Megalodesulfovibrio gigas DSM 1382 = ATCC 19364: one gene and its partner. The protein of the gene in region 1 interacts with the protein of each later gene in a pairwise test. Links are inferred from orthologs where the notes say so. Each region holds a gene or a part of one and is shown on either strand. Other genes may lie near its edges.

Evidence for each region. Proteins that work in one complex are often made in the same cells at the same time.
Region 2: the proteins of DGI_RS10370 (region 1) and ileS interact in binary tests that used the Escherichia coli proteins (3 or more experiments, as listed by UniProt). The link is inferred for Megalodesulfovibrio gigas DSM 1382 = ATCC 19364 from one-to-one orthologs.

What each region holds. Positions count from the first base shown.
Region 1 is NC_022444.1:2,360,703-2,368,408, forward strand. What follows is about bases 2,990-5,846. They hold DGI_RS10370 (HyaD/HybD family hydrogenase maturation endopeptidase), read right to left. Parts: upstream 4,739-5,846; coding sequence 4,241-4,738; downstream 2,990-4,240. Other genes in these bases: DGI_RS10355 (sensor histidine kinase), read left to right, coding at 2,990-3,231; DGI_RS10360 (response regulator), read left to right, coding at 3,242-3,907; DGI_RS10365 (HypC/HybG/HupF family hydrogenase formation chaperone), read right to left, coding at 3,977-4,225; DGI_RS10375 (nickel-dependent hydrogenase large subunit), read right to left, coding at 4,816-5,846. Outside these bases: DGI_RS10345 (STAS domain-containing protein), read right to left, coding at 1-19; DGI_RS10350 (glutamate synthase-related protein), read left to right, coding at 306-1,949; more of DGI_RS10355, read left to right, coding at 2,116-2,989; more of DGI_RS10375, read right to left, coding at 5,847-6,471; DGI_RS10380 (hydrogenase small subunit), read right to left, coding at 6,536-7,480.
Region 2 is NC_022444.1:2,929,345-2,935,875, reverse strand. The notes cover bases 2,983-6,358. They hold ileS (isoleucine--tRNA ligase), read right to left. Parts: upstream 5,979-6,358; coding sequence 3,183-5,978; downstream 2,983-3,182. Other genes in these bases: DGI_RS17410 (gamma-glutamylcyclotransferase family protein), read right to left, coding at 6,083-6,358; lspA (signal peptidase II), read right to left, coding at 2,983-3,178. Also shown: DGI_RS12840 (protein phosphatase CheZ), read right to left, coding at 1-394; DGI_RS12835 (PilZ domain-containing protein), read right to left, coding at 414-995; DGI_RS12830 (NIL domain-containing protein), read right to left, coding at 1,008-1,451; tol-pal system protein YbgF, read right to left, coding at 1,476-2,324; DGI_RS12820 (PLD nuclease N-terminal domain-containing protein), read right to left, coding at 2,349-2,636; more of lspA, read right to left, coding at 2,633-2,982; more of DGI_RS17410, read right to left, coding at 6,359-6,531. UniProt on the Escherichia coli protein: Catalyzes the attachment of isoleucine to tRNA(Ile). As IleRS can inadvertently accommodate and process structurally similar amino acids such as valine, to avoid such errors it has two additional distinct tRNA(Ile)-dependent editing activities.

The DNA.
Region 1 (7,706 bases):
GAGGAGGGCAATAGGGCATGATGAATGGCGTGGGTATGAATATGGATGTTGTGCGGTGGTGGTGATGCATGACCATTGCATACACCTGTGTCAAGAGTGGGTGAATAGTCCCCGGCCCTCAAGTTCCCGGGAGTTTTTCCCGGGAGAATCCGGGATGGTATCCCGCACAAACGAGTGGATTACCTATCGACCATACCTGCATCTGCCGGTATTTCAAGGCAATTTTTCAGCAAGGGGCGGGTAGGGCCCCCATGCCTCCCATGCCCAGAGATACCTGTTCAACCCTTCACGCAAGGAAGATGCGGATGCAGACTCGGCCCAGACAGAACGACGTGATCGGAAGCGCCAACCGCGGCGCAGCGTGCGAATCCAGCCTGTGTACCCTGTGTCGGGCGGACTGCGCCGGCAAATGCGAGACGTGGCTTTCCAGCCTGCGCGGCAGGGCCGTGCTGTACCCCAGGGACTTCGGCATGGTGACCGCCGGCAGCGACAATACCACCCATGTGGGTGTTTCCTACAACTCCTTGCGCATTCAGGGCAATCTGTTCGGCGCACAGGGCCTGCCCCCCGGCGTGTCCGCCAATGCGGACAATTGTCTGTTCACCAACGTCAGCCTGGAAACCACCTTCGGCGCAGACAGTCAGATGAAGGCCCGCCTGCCTATCATGACCGGCGCCCTGGGATCCACCATCATCGCCGCCCGTTACTGGGACGCCTTTGCCTCGGGCTGCGCCCTGGTGGGCGTGCCCATCGTGGTGGGGGAGAATGTGGTGGGTGTGGACCGCGAAGCCCGTCTGGACAACGGCCGCATTGCCGAAGCGCCGGAGCTGGACCGCCGCATTGCCGTGTACCGGCGCTACATGGATGGCGGCTACGGGGCCATCATTGTCCAGCTCAATGTGGAGGACGCCCGCAACGGCGTGGCCCAGTACATCGTGGACACCCACGGCGACGACGTGATGATTGAACTCAAATGGGGCCAGGGGGCCAAGAGCATTGGCGGGGAAATCAAGGTCTCCAGCCTGGCCTATGCCCAGTTCCTCAAGGAACGCGGCTACCTGGTGGATCCTGATCCCGATCTGCCCGAAGTGCAGCAGGCCTTTGCCGACGGCGCCGTCACCTGCTTTGCCCGGCACAGCCGCCTGGGCTTCACGGAGCAGCCCGGCTGGGATGGCGTGCGCGCCAACTTCATGGATGCCGTGGCCGAACTGCGCCGCTGCGGCTTCAAGCGCATTTCCCTCAAGACCGGCTGCTACGGCCTGGAAGCCCTGGCCATGGCCATCCGCCTGGCTGCGGACGCCCGGCTTGATCTGCTGACCATCGACGGCGCCGGCGGCGGCACCGGCATGAGCCCCTGGAACATGATGGAAACCTGGGGCGTGCCCTCCCTGCCCCTGCATGCCAAGGCCGCGGAATATGCCGCCCTGGTTGCCGCCCAGGGCCAGCGTCCGGCAGACATGGCCTTTGCCGGCGGTCTGGTCCGTGAAGACCACCTCTTCAAGGCCCTGGCCCTGGGCGCACCCTACACCAAGCTGGTGTGCATGGGCCGGGCGATGATGATTCCCGGATTCCTGGGCGCGAACATCGAAGGCGCGTTGTACCCCGATCGCAAGGCCGCCGTGCACGGCAATTGGGATAGCCTGCCCAAAACCGTCCAGGCCATGGGCGAGACCCCGGAAAAGCTCTTTGCCTGCTTCCACGAAGTGCAGGCCAAGGTGGGCCCCAAGGCCATGAAGGAACTGCCCCTGGGTGCAGTGGCCATGTGGTGTCTGGCGGACAAGCTGGGCGCAGGCCTGCAGCAGCTCATGGCCGGTGCCCGGAAGTTCCGCCTCAGCGGCATCAGCCGGCAGGATCTCTTCTCGGCCAACGAGGAGACGGCCCGCGAAACCGGCATTCCCACCTTCTCCCAGGCCGGCGACGAGTTCGCCCGCCGCATTCTGCTGGGGTAGGGTACGTTATCATTGAAAGGAGTTCTCGGGGGAAACCCTTTTCGAAAGAAAGGCTTTCCCCCGAATCCCCGGCCCCCCCGAGGCCCTTGTGGCGATCCATCGTGGCCGGTGCTACACTTGATGCATAGGCGGCAACGCTTCAACCCTGCACCGCGGCGAGCACGCCATGTCCAGCACATCCAAACATCCGAGCACCGAAACTCCGGCACCCGTGCGCGTCACGGAACTGGAACTGCGGGAGCGTGTGAAGGAGCTGGAGTGCCTGTATGCTGTCTCGCGTCTGGCGCAGCGCCGGGAACTGCCTCTGGCTGTGCTGGCCCGGGAGGTGGCCGGGCTGCTCTGCCAGGCGTGGCGGTATCCGGAGCTGGCCGCGGCCCGGGTGGAGCTGGAAGGACAGGCCTTCGCCACGCCGGGCTTTGTGCGCACCCCCTGGCGGCAGACGCGACGCATTGTGGCCGAGGCCGCCCCGGCCGGCCGTATCGAACTGTGCTATCTGCACTGGCCGCCACCCTCTCCGGGCATGCCCGGGTTGCAGGGGGCGTCGGACCCCCCCTTTTTGGAAGAAGAAGCCAAACTGCTGCAGGCGGTGGCCGAAAATCTGGGACGCATCCTGGAATCCAGACGGGCCGAGGAACGGTTGCAGGCCCTGTCCCGCGAACTCATCCGCGCCCAGGAGACCGAGCGCCAGCGCATTGCCCGGGAACTGCATGACGACGTGGCCCAGTCCCTGTCCATGCTCAAAATCGGCCTGGAATCCCTGGCGCACGACCAGCCACGGGTGCAGGCGCAGGAACTGGCGGCAGCAGCAGGGGCAATCATCGGCGCCGTGCGCAACATCGCCTATGACCTGCAGCCCCCGGGCCTGGCGCAGCTGGGGCTGGTGAGCACCATTTTCAAACTGTGCGAGGATGTCTCTGCCCGCTGCGGCCTGCCGGTGGAGTTTCGAGCCGATGGCATGGATGCGGTGAAGCTGGACTTCGATCGGCAGATCAACATCTACCGCATCGTGCAGGAGGCCTTGTCCAACGTGCTGCAGCACGCCGGCGCCTCGCGGGTGGCGGTGAAGCTGGTGGCTTCGCACCCGTCCATCCTGCTGCGGGTGGAGGACAACGGCCGGGGCTTTGTGCCCGGGGGGCAGCAGCGGGATCGGCACATGGGCCTGTGGAACATGGGCGAGCGGGCCCGCCTGCTGGGCGGCACGCTGCGCATCCGCGCCGCACCGGGAAAGGGTGCCGGGATTGTGGTGGAACTCCCCTTGGAAACAACAGAAATTCAGGAATAAGGAATACCGAATGAGCTGCCGGCGGGTCCTGCTTGTGGACGATCACCCTCTGTTTCGCGAGGGGCTCAAGGCCCTGGTGCAGCAGACCGGGCAGTACGAGGTGACGGCCGAAGCCGGCAGCTGCGCCGAGGCCCTGGCCCTGGCCCGGCAGGTGCGGCCGGATATCGCCATCGTGGACCTTTCCCTGCCCGACGGCAGCGGCGTCGAACTGCTGCGGGAGCTGCAGCAGGAGGTGCCGGGCCTGCGCGTGGTGGTGGTGAGCATGCATTGCAAGATCGAGTTTGTGTCCGAGAGCTTCCGCGCCGGCGCCGGCGCATATGTGCTCAAGGAGTCCAGTGCCGAGAGCCTGGCCCGGGCCCTGGAAGCCGTGAGCCGCAACGAGCAGTACCTGGACAGCGCTGTCTCGCCCAAGGTGCTGCAAAAATTGATGGAGTTCTCCAATCGCCGGGCGATGATCTCAGATTCGCCCTATGCCAAGCTCACCAGACGCGAACAGCAGATTTTCCGCCTGCTGGCCGAGGGCGTGCACCCGGCAGATATCGCGGCCTCGCTGTTCATCTCTCGCAAGACCGTGGACAACCACCGCGCCAACATCATGAGCAAGCTGGGGTTGGCCAGCACCATTGAGCTGGTGCGCTACGCCGCGCGGTTGGGCGTGGTGGATCTGGAGTCGTGAGCGTTCGGGGGAAGAACCTTTCTTTAGAAAGGTTCTTCCCCCGAGTACTCTTTGCAAAGATAATTCTCTCTAGAATCGCACGTCGCCGCCGTTCATCACCGCGGCCATGTCCCGCATGACTTGCAGAGATTCTTCGGCTTCCTTGACGTCCATCTTGCGCAGGGCAAAGCCGGCATGCACCACCAGGTAGTCCCCGGGGCCAGCCTGGCCTTCCAGCAGCAGCAGGGAGGCTTTGACAAAGGTGTCGCTGGCTCCCACGCGGCAGGTGGCCACGCCATTTTCAATGGTTTCAATACGGGCGGGAATGGCAAGGCACATGCGCGCGCTCCTTGGTTACGCCGATTTGGGAGTAAAGCTGCCGCCGTGGGCGGCGATTTCCTTGAGGGCCACCTCGGCCATGAGGGGCAGGCGTTCCTGGGCCAGGGGGGAGATTTCCGGGTGCATGGTCTCGTAATCGAAGGGCTCCATGCCGATGATCACGGCCTCGGGGCAGTGCCCGGCCAGTTGGCAGAAGATGAGGGTATCCACCAGATCGGTCTGATGCATGGAGTTCTTGAAGGCCAGGCTCTTGCGCAGGTCGTCCCCTGTGAGGCGGTAAATGGCGCCGGGTTCGTCGCCGCCGAGCACGGCATCCAGCACGATGAGCAGATCGCATTCCATGATGGGTCCCATGAGGCGCATGCCCAGGGTACCGCCATCAAACAGGGTGACTTGTTCCGAAAAGTCGTAGCGCGCTTCCAGGTGCTCCACCAGGCGCACGCCCAGGCCTTCGTCGGTGTACAGGATGTTGCCGACGCCCATGACGAGGATGCGGGGAGAGTCGTTGGACATGAACACCTTGATAAGACGTCAGGAGCCCGGCGGCAAGGCCGGGCTCCTGGTTGTTGCGTTGGGTCTGGCGTCCGGAACTACAGGATGCGGAACTTGTGCACCTGGTTGGACTCCGGATCGATCACGTGCACGCCGCAGGCGATGCAGGGGTCGTAGGAGTGCACGGTGCGCAGGATTTCCACAGGACGCTTGGGATCGGCGATGGGCGTACCGATGAGGGCCTGTTCCACAGCGGAGAGTTTGCCTTCGGCGCAGCGGGGGCCGAGGTTCCAGGTGGAGGGCACCACGAGCTGGAAGTTCTCGATCTTGCCGCCACGCTGGACAATCCAGTGGGAGAGCATGCCGCGGGGCGCGTTAACAAAGCCCACGCCCTGGGACTCGGTGGGGTACTGCCAATCGGTGTAGAGATCGTCCTTGCCAGCCTTGACGTTGGCTTCCAGCTTGTCCAGCCACACTTCCACTTCCTGAGCGGCGGTGAGGCACTGAATGCCGCGGGCGGCGGTGCGGCCCAGGGTGGAGAACAGGGCTTCGGGGCCCACGCCCAGGGTCTTGAGGACAAGATCCACAGCCTTGACGGTGGGTTCGTGCTTCTTGGCGTAAGCCACGAGCACGGAGGCCAACGGCCCCACTTCGAAGGCTTCGCCCTTGTACCGGGGGGCCTTCATCCAGGAGTAGCGATCTTCGCCGTGGAATTCGGTCCACTTGGGCTTGGTGACGCCCTTGTACGGATGGTGGGCGTCCGCGCCTTCGTACCAGGAGTACTTGACGTGCTCCTCGATGAGGTCGGGGTTGAAGTCGTCCACCTTGCTGAGGTCGTTGCCCCAGATCACGCCCTGCGGGGTGTAGCGGGAGTTCAGATCGTATTCGTCGGTGGGGAATTCGCCGCAGGTGAGGAAGTTGGACGTTTTGCCGATGCCGGCCCAGTTCTTGTAGAACCCGGCCACGGCCAGCAGGTCCGTGATGTACACCTGCTCGATGAACTCGCGGACTTCCTTGTACAGCTTGCGGAATTCGGCGATGCGTTCGGGACGCAGGGAGTCGTAGTTGGTGCAACCACCCACCACGGTGAACTGGGTGTGGGGGTTCTTGGCGCCGAAGATGGCCATGGCCCGGGCGGCCTTCACCTGCACGCGCAGGGCTTCCAGGTAGTGGGCGGTGGCGATGAGGTCCACTTCCGCCGGCAGCACATAGGCGGGGTGGCCGCCCAGGAAGTAGGCGTTGGTGAAGATGCCCAGCTGGCCGCTTTCCACCAGGGCCTTGACCTTGGCCTGCACGGCCTTGAGGCTTTCCGTGGTGGTTTTGCGGGGGGAGAGATCGTTGGCCAGGCGGGCAGCCTTGGCCGGATCGGCGTTCAGGGCGTTGGCCACGTTCACCCAGTCAAGGGCATGCAGGTGGTAGAAGTGCACCAAGTGGTCGTGCATGTATTGCGCGCCCATGGTGAGGTTGCGCATGAGAGTGGCGTTTTCGGGAATCTTCACGCCCACGCAGTTGTCCACGGCGCGGACGGAGGCCAGGGCATGCACATAGGTGCACACGCCGCAGGCGCGCTGGGTGAAGTGCTGGGCGTCGCGCGGGTCGCGGCCCTTGAGGATCATTTCCAGGCCGCGGAACAGCGTGGACATGCTCCAGGCGTTCTTGATCTTGCCGCCTTCCACTTCCACTTCAATGCGAAGATGGCCCTCGATCCGGGTGATGGGATCGACGACGATCTTGTTGCCTTGCATTTCAGACATCGGGTCTTCTCCTGTGCGAAACGAAGTTCCTGGCTAGTGCTCGATGAGCTTGGCCGCAGGTCGTCTAGGCGCTGTAGAACGGCGAATAGAGATCCCAGAAATTGGGCTCGCTGCAGGCGATGCAGGGGTGCCCGGCCTGGACCGGCCAGTTGACCTGGTTGAAGAGCTGCTTGGGGCAGTTGTTGTACGTATCAGGACCCTTGCAACCCAGCTCATAGAGGCAGTAGCCCTTCTTGGCTTCAGGGGAGCCGAAGGAGGTGGCAAACTCGCCCGCTTCGAAGTGCTTCAGACGGGGGCAGTTGTCGTGCACGGTTTCGCCGAAGAACATCACCGGGCGGCCTTGCTTGTCCAGCTCGGGCATGCCCTTGGTGAGCAGATGCACCACGGTGCCCACAAAGTTCATGGGGTTCGGCGGGCAGCCGGCGATGTTGATAGCCTTCACGCCCAGTTTGCCCAGGGCTTCGTTCACACCCACGGTGCCCGTGGGGTTGGGCTTGGCAGCCTGCACGCCACCGTAGGTGGCGCAGGTGCCGATGGCGATGACAGCCTTGGCCTTGGGAGCCACTTCGGCGCAGATGTCGTACATGTTGCGGCCGCCGACCTTGCCCCAGTAGCCGCCGTCGCCCATGGGAATGCCGCCTTCAATGACGCAGACGAAATCGCCCTTGATGGCTTCGTGCAGGGCTTCTTCCACGGCATGACCGGCGCCAGCCATGAGGGTTTCGTGATAATCCATGGAAATCACATCAAGAATGAGTTCGTCAACGTACGGGTCAACGGTCCGCAGCACAGATTCGCTGCAGCCGGTGCATTCTGCATTGTGCAGATACACCACGCTGGGGCGCTTCTTGGCGGTCAACGCCTCGGCAACCTTGGGGGCAAAGGCGGGACCCATACCCATGGCGACGGCCACGGCCGTGCAGAACTTCATGAAGTCGCGGCGCGAGACGCCCCGGCGCTCCAGGCGTTCCTCGACCTGGTCCTTGCCACGTCCAATGTAACACTTCATTTACGTACCCTCCGTCCTCTCTAGTTCTAAGGTCCGTTCGGACACACACACCCAGTGTTAGGATCAAACAGGGCCTGCTTGCGCGCATTGGAACATGCGACAGTAACGGCTGGAGTTCCACACTCTATACCAAGCGCTGCGCGTCGTCATCGGGCAGGTCCAGGCAGCTTGAAGTGCATTGAAGGCATTGATAATGCATGTCTTCGTAAGATGTTAGAATTCGTAT
Region 2 (6,531 bases), 570 kb from region 1 along the record:
TGGCCTTGGCTTCTTCCTGCAGGGCCATGTGCTTTTCCACCACGTCCATGATTTCTTCGGTGGCCTGTTCGGTGGTTTGCAGGATGTCGTCCAGCTGGCGGGAGGCCTCCATGAACAGCTGCTCGGCCTGCTGCACGGGTTCGCCCTCGGTGTGACTTTCGGGCCGGGTGGCGCGGGAGATTTCCTGGTAGATTTCCTGCAGGCCGCTGCGCATGTCCCGGGAGAGGCGGCGGTAGAATTCGCTTTCCACCAGAGACTGGGAGAGGCTGCGGGTGAGTTCCTGTTCCAGGGCCACGGAAAGGTTTTTGGTCAAGCCTTCAACAACCTGCCGCGTCAGGGAATCCATGGCGAGTTGAAGCATGTCTTGCTGGGCGTGCTGTTCGGCGTGGGTCATGCGGCGGGCTCCTGGTGGTTCAGCGGCTGCGCAAGCGTTCGCGCAGCCGTTTGCGTTCTTCATGAAAAACAAACTGCATGATGGCCTCAAAGTCCGGCTCGCGGATGTGGGCAAACTCCAGGGCAAAGGCCGGAGCTTCTCCGGAGGGAGGCGGTTCGGTGTCTGCGCGCAGCACCCGGGCCACGGCGCCGGCCACGCGCACCGGCGCGTGGTGCAGCAGCAGCGCCACTTCCAGCAACGCGCCGGGCTGCAGGGGGGCCATTGTCTGGGTTCGTATTCCGTTACCCGAAAGTTCCACCACGCGCATGGTGTACGGGAATTCCTTGGCCAGTTTTTCCGCGAGCAGAAAGCCGAGCATGGCATCCAGCTTGGCATCCAGGTGCAGCAGGAAGGCAGCCATGCCTTCGGGCAGGCGGACTTTTTCCAGCACCTCCAGGGCGGTGCGTTCCGGCCCGCCCACGGCCCAGGCCTCCTGCAGGCGCAGGGGGGCTTCCGCATGTTCCAGCAGCCGGCACCAGGCCGTCATCTGCACGGGGGTGCGGGCAAACTGACGGCGTTCCTGGAAGGCGCCTCCTGCGTCGAGTTCGTCAGGGCCGGGCATGGCGTCACCGTGTCAGTGCAGTTGTTCCATGTCCACATCCGCATGCATGGCTTTGACCGGGCAGACGCGGGTGCACATGCCGCAGGCGGTGCAGCGTTCGGAGTCAAAGAGCACGCGACGGGTGACGGGATCCAGGGACAGGCTGTCGTTGGGGCACATGGCGGTGCACATGCCGCAATGGACGCAGGAATCGTCATCGCGGGAGATGGTTTCCGCCGCCGGGGTGATGCGCACCCCCTGTTCCTGCAGGTAGGCCATGGCCAGCTTGTAGTTTTCCTCCGGGCCGCAGAGCTCCAGGGTCATGTGCCCTTCCTTGCGGGGGGTGATCTGCGCTTGCAGGATGCTGAAGGAGATGTCGTACTTTTTGGCGATGACGCATACCACGGGATTGCCGGACACTTCCGGCGGAAAGGTGAGGAGGACGATTTTGCGATAGCCTTTGAGGCAGTCTGCCATCATAGCGGTGGTCCTGGGCGGCGGTTAGTTGGGGCTTTTCAGGTATTCCATGGCCCGTTTGGCTTCCGGGGTGTTGGGATACTTGTGGATGACGTGTTGCAGTTGCACTTGGCCGGCCTTGGTTTTGCCGATCTGGATGAAGGCGATGCCTTGTTTGAGATAGGCCGCCGCCGCCTTGGGGGTGTCCGAATGTTTGCTGATGATTTCCTGGTACGCCAGGATGGCCTTGGGGTATTCCTTGAGCTGGAAGAAGGCCTCGCCCTGCCAGAAAATGGCGTTGGAAGCCAGCTCATGGGTGGGATGCGCGTTGACGAACTGTTCCCACATGGCCTGGGCGGCCTGGTAGTTGCGGGCGTTGAACTGGGCGCGGGCCTCGTTGTAGGCGGCTTGCGCCGGGTCTGCGCCGGGGGCTGCGGCCGGTTCGTCGCTTTCGGACACCACCTGATTGCGCGGCATGGGCGGTGTGGCCGGTGCCAGCACTGCAGAGGGCGCGCCGAGCTCTGCCGCCTGGGAAGGCGACAATCCTTGCGGCTGGCCCGGAGTCAGGCTTGGCGCAAGGCCCGGCAGCGGGGTGGTGGCGTTGAGCGGCGGGGCAAAGGCCGGCAGGGTTTCCACGGGCGGCGCCTTGAAACGGCGGTCGAATTCGTCCGCCTTGCCGCGCAGCATGTTCACGTCTGCGCGCAGCACGTCGATTTCCGCGCTCATGTTCGCCTGGTTGGGACGAATCTCTTCCAGGCTGTTCATGCGTTGTTCCAGGGCGGCCACGCGGGCGTTCAGGGCATCTATCTCCTTGCCCGTGCAGGAGGCCAGGGCAAGGCCGGCCAGGGCAAGCACAGTCACGGTGGGCATGGTGCGACGTTTCGAATGGGACATGAGAAGTCACTCCATGGGGATGGATTAGTCGAGGTTAGTCGCTTCGGGGGAACTGCCGGGCGGGGAGGCGGCGGCAGTCGGCACGCGGCCTCGCCATGCGCCGATGAGCCAGTACGGCAGGCCACCCAGAAACGGCAAAAACAATCCGACGCCGAGCCAGAGCACTTTTTCCAGCGGCGAATTGAACTGTCGTTTGTACGCGTGCCAGATCGCCAGAAAATTGGCAAGCAGGGGCAGGGTGAGTCCTGCGGCGTACAGCAGCTGCTTTTCCGGCGGCAGGGTGGCAAACCACTGCAGCAAGGGAATGTTCATGCGGAATCCTTTCGAGAGGCGGCCCTGCCGCGTCCGGGTTCTTCAGGCGGTGCGGGCGTGGTGGCCACCAGCCAGATCAGCCCGAGGCAACCCACTGTGATGGCGCTGTCCGCCACGTTGAAGGCCGGCCAGTGCCAGTCGTTGATGTAGACATCCAAAAAATCCACCACTGCGCCTTGGCGCAGGCGGTCCACCAGATTGCCGGCCGTGCCGCCCAGCAGCAGGGCCAGCCCCAGCCGCATGCGCACACCGCCGCCGGGCAGCAGGCCCTGTTTGCGCCAGATGCCCCAGCTCAAAAGCCCAAGGGCGGCCAGGGCGGTGCAGGTGAACAGCACCGTGCCCCAGCCTTCCGCATCGTTCAAAAAGCCGAACGCCGCGCCCTTGTTCAGATAGTGGACGAGATCGAAAAACCCCGGAATCACGGGGATACGCTCTGTCCACAACGTCATCGAGGTGGCCACCCACCACTTGGTGGCCTGGTCCAGGGCGAACACGCCGCCGGCCACCAGCCAGCACAGCCAGCGCTCACGGGCAAGCGTCACGCGGCTAGCCCTCTTCCACCAGAACACGTGCGCAGCGGGCGCAGAGATCGTTGGATTCCGTGACCTCTGGCGTCACAATCCAGCAGCGTTCGCATTTGCCGCCGGCCGCCGTGCCCACGGTGAGTTTCATGCCGCCTAGCTCCGTGGCCAGGGCTTCGGCGGGAGCCTGCCCGAGGGGGTGCACGTCCACACGGGAGAGGATGCACAGCTCGCGCAGATCCGCACCGGTTTCGGCCAGGGCGGTCTGCAGGTCTTCATCAATATACACGACAGCCTGCCCCGAGAGGGAATGCCCCACCTCGCCGGACTTGCGCAGAGGCTCCATGGCCGCCACAATGGCTGCCCGGATGGCCAGCACCTGGCCCCAGCGCTCGCGCAGGGCGACGTCCATGCAGGGCGCTTCCGTTTCCGCAGCCATGCACAAGACAGAGGGCAGTGCCGGCTTGAGGGCCGCCGGCAGGTGGGTGAAGGCTTCCTCCGCCGTGAAGGACAGCACGGGAGCCATGTCCTGCAGCATGAGCATGAGCACGCGCCACAGCACGGTCTGGCAGGAGCGCCGTTCCCGGCTGGCCTGTCCTTCCACATAAAGCCGGTCTTTGGAGATGTCCAGGTACAGGGCGGAAAGATCCGTGACGCAGTAGTTGTACAGGGCGTGATAGATCTTGTGGAATTCGTAGCGGCCGTAGGCGGCCTGGATGTCCGCGTGCAGGCGCAGGGCCTGGTCCAGGGCGTAGCGGTCGTAGGGCAGAAGCTCGTCGTACGCCAGGGCATCCTGCGGGGTGAAGTCGGACAGATTGCCCAGCAGGAAGCGGCAGGTGTTGCGGATGCGGCGGTAGCCGTCCACCACGCCGCTCAGGATGGCGTCGGAGATGCGCACGTCTTCCGTGTAATCCACGGAGGCCACCCACAGGCGCAGGATTTCCGCCCCGAACTTGTCGATGATTTCCTGCGGGGCCACCACGTTGCCCACGCTCTTGCTCATCTTGCGGCCTTCGCCGTCCACCACGTAGCCATGGGTGAGCACGGCCTTGTACGGCGGCGCGCCTTCGTTGCCCACGGCGATGAGCAGGGAGGAGTGGAACCAGCCGCGGTGCTGGTCCGAGCCTTCCAGGTACAGGTCCGCCGGCAGGGAAAGCTCCGGCCGTTCCTTGAGCACGGCGGCGAAGCTGGAGCCGGAATCGAACCACACATCCAGGATGTCGGTTTCTTTTTTCCACTGCCCGCCGCAGCTGCAGGTGGGCTTGTGGGCGGGGATGATGTCTTCCATGGGCGCTTCGAACCAGTCGTCGCAGCCGCGGGGATGTTTGGCGAAGCGTTCCACCATCTGGTAGACCCATTCCGCCTCGAACCAGACGTCGTCGCAGGCCGTGCAGCGCAGGGCCACGATGGGCACGCCCCACAGGCGCTGGCGGGAGATGCACCAGTCCGGCCGGTTTTCGATCATATTATAGATGCGGTCCTCGCCCCAGGCAGGAATCCACTGCACGTCCTCGCGGATGGCCTTGAGGGTCCGCTGGCGCAGGGCGTTGGCAGCCATGGAGACGAACCACTGCGTGGTGGCGCGGAAGATGACCGGCTCCTTGCAGCGCCAGCAATGCGGATAGCTGTGGGCGATTTTTTCGGACCCCAGCAGCCGGCCGTTTTCCTTGAGGATCTCAATGACCTTGGGGTTGGCCTGGAACACCGTGAGGCCGGCCATCTGGTCCACGGATTCCAGGAACCGCCCGGCGTCGTCCAGGGGGGAGAGGATCTCCAACCCGTACTTAAGGCCGGTTTCGTAGTCCTCGCGGCCGTGGCCCGGGGCGGTGTGCACGCAGCCGGTGCCGGCCTCCAGGGTCACGTAGTCGGCCAGGACGATGGGCGAGGGCCGGTCGAAGAACGGGTGCCGGGCCACGAGCCCTTCCAGCGATGCGCCGGGGACCTTGGCCAGGATGGTCCAGGTCTGCCAGCCGAACTTGTCGGCCAGACCGGGGACAAAGTATTCCGCCAGGACGAATTGCCTGCCGTCGGCTTCCACCAGGGCGTATTCATGCTCGGGGTGCAGGGCCACGGCCATGTTGTCCGGCAGGGTCCAGGGGGTGGTGGTCCAGATGACCACATGGGCGCGGGCCAAGTCTGCCTGGGGGAACACGGCGGCCAGTTTGGCGTCGGGCAGGGGGAAGGCCACGTAAATGGAGGGGGAGGCGTGGTCCTTGTATTCCACCTCGGCCTCGGCCAGGGCTGTCTGGCAGCTGCAGCACCAGTGCACGGGCTTCTTGCTGCGGAAGACGGCGTTTTTTTCCATGAACCGGCCCAGCTCGCGGGCCGTGGCGGCCTCGTAGGCGGGGTCCATGGTCTGGTAGGGGTGGTCCCAGTCTCCCAGCACACCCAGGCGCTTGAACTCCTTGCGCTGGGTGTTCAGCCATTTGGCGGCGTAATCGCGGCAGCGTTTGCGCACGGCCACGGGCGGCAGCTGGGCGAACTTTTCCCCAAGCTCCTGAGCTACCTTGTGCTCGATGGGCAGGCCGTGGCAGTCCCAGCCGGGCACATAGCGGGCGGCGAAGCCCTGCATGTTCCGGGACTTGACGATAATATCTTTCAGTATCTTATTCAGGGCCGTGCCCAGATGGATGTTGCCATTGGCATAGGGCGGGCCATCGTGCAGGATGAAGGCGCCTTTCTGGCTATTGGTCTCCACCATGGTCCTGGCGATGCCTTCTTTCTCCCAAAAGCCGAGGGTTTGCGGCTCGCGCTGGGTGAGATTGGCTTTCATGGGAAAGGAGGTCTGAGGCAGGCGGAGCGTCTTCTTGTAGTCGCTCATGGAAACTTGCGTCCTTTGCTGGAGGGCGAACGGCGATGTACAGCCGGTGAACACGGATTGATTGAACAGACGGGCGCGGAAGTCAAGGCCCGGCGGTGTCAATATCACGCGCCGCCGGATGGCATGCAGTGCTCCGCGTTGAATCGTGGGCTGTGGGGCGAGGCATAGATCCAGGCCGCCGAGATGGACCGGCCGGTGATTATCGGCGCCAGCACGCGGCAGTAGCAGTTTTTGTCCTCGGGCAGGAAGTCTTCGAAGGCATCGAACCGCGGCAGGCGGTCGGCAGCGTCGCGGAATTCCAGCACCTCGCCGAGTACAAAGCGCCAGGGAGGTTCCAGAGCCGGGAACACGGAGGACTCCACCGGCTGATACCGCCAGGGCAGGGCCAGATCGCGTTCCAGATCCTCGCTGCCGATGGCCAGCACGTCTTCCGGAGGGATGAACAGGGTCGGGTAGCCTTCCGGCCGGTCCACCACCCGACCACGCACCGCCGCCGGGGACAGGCCGCAATATCCCCGGCAGCACTGCTCGAACCCGTAGCATCCCCGTTTGA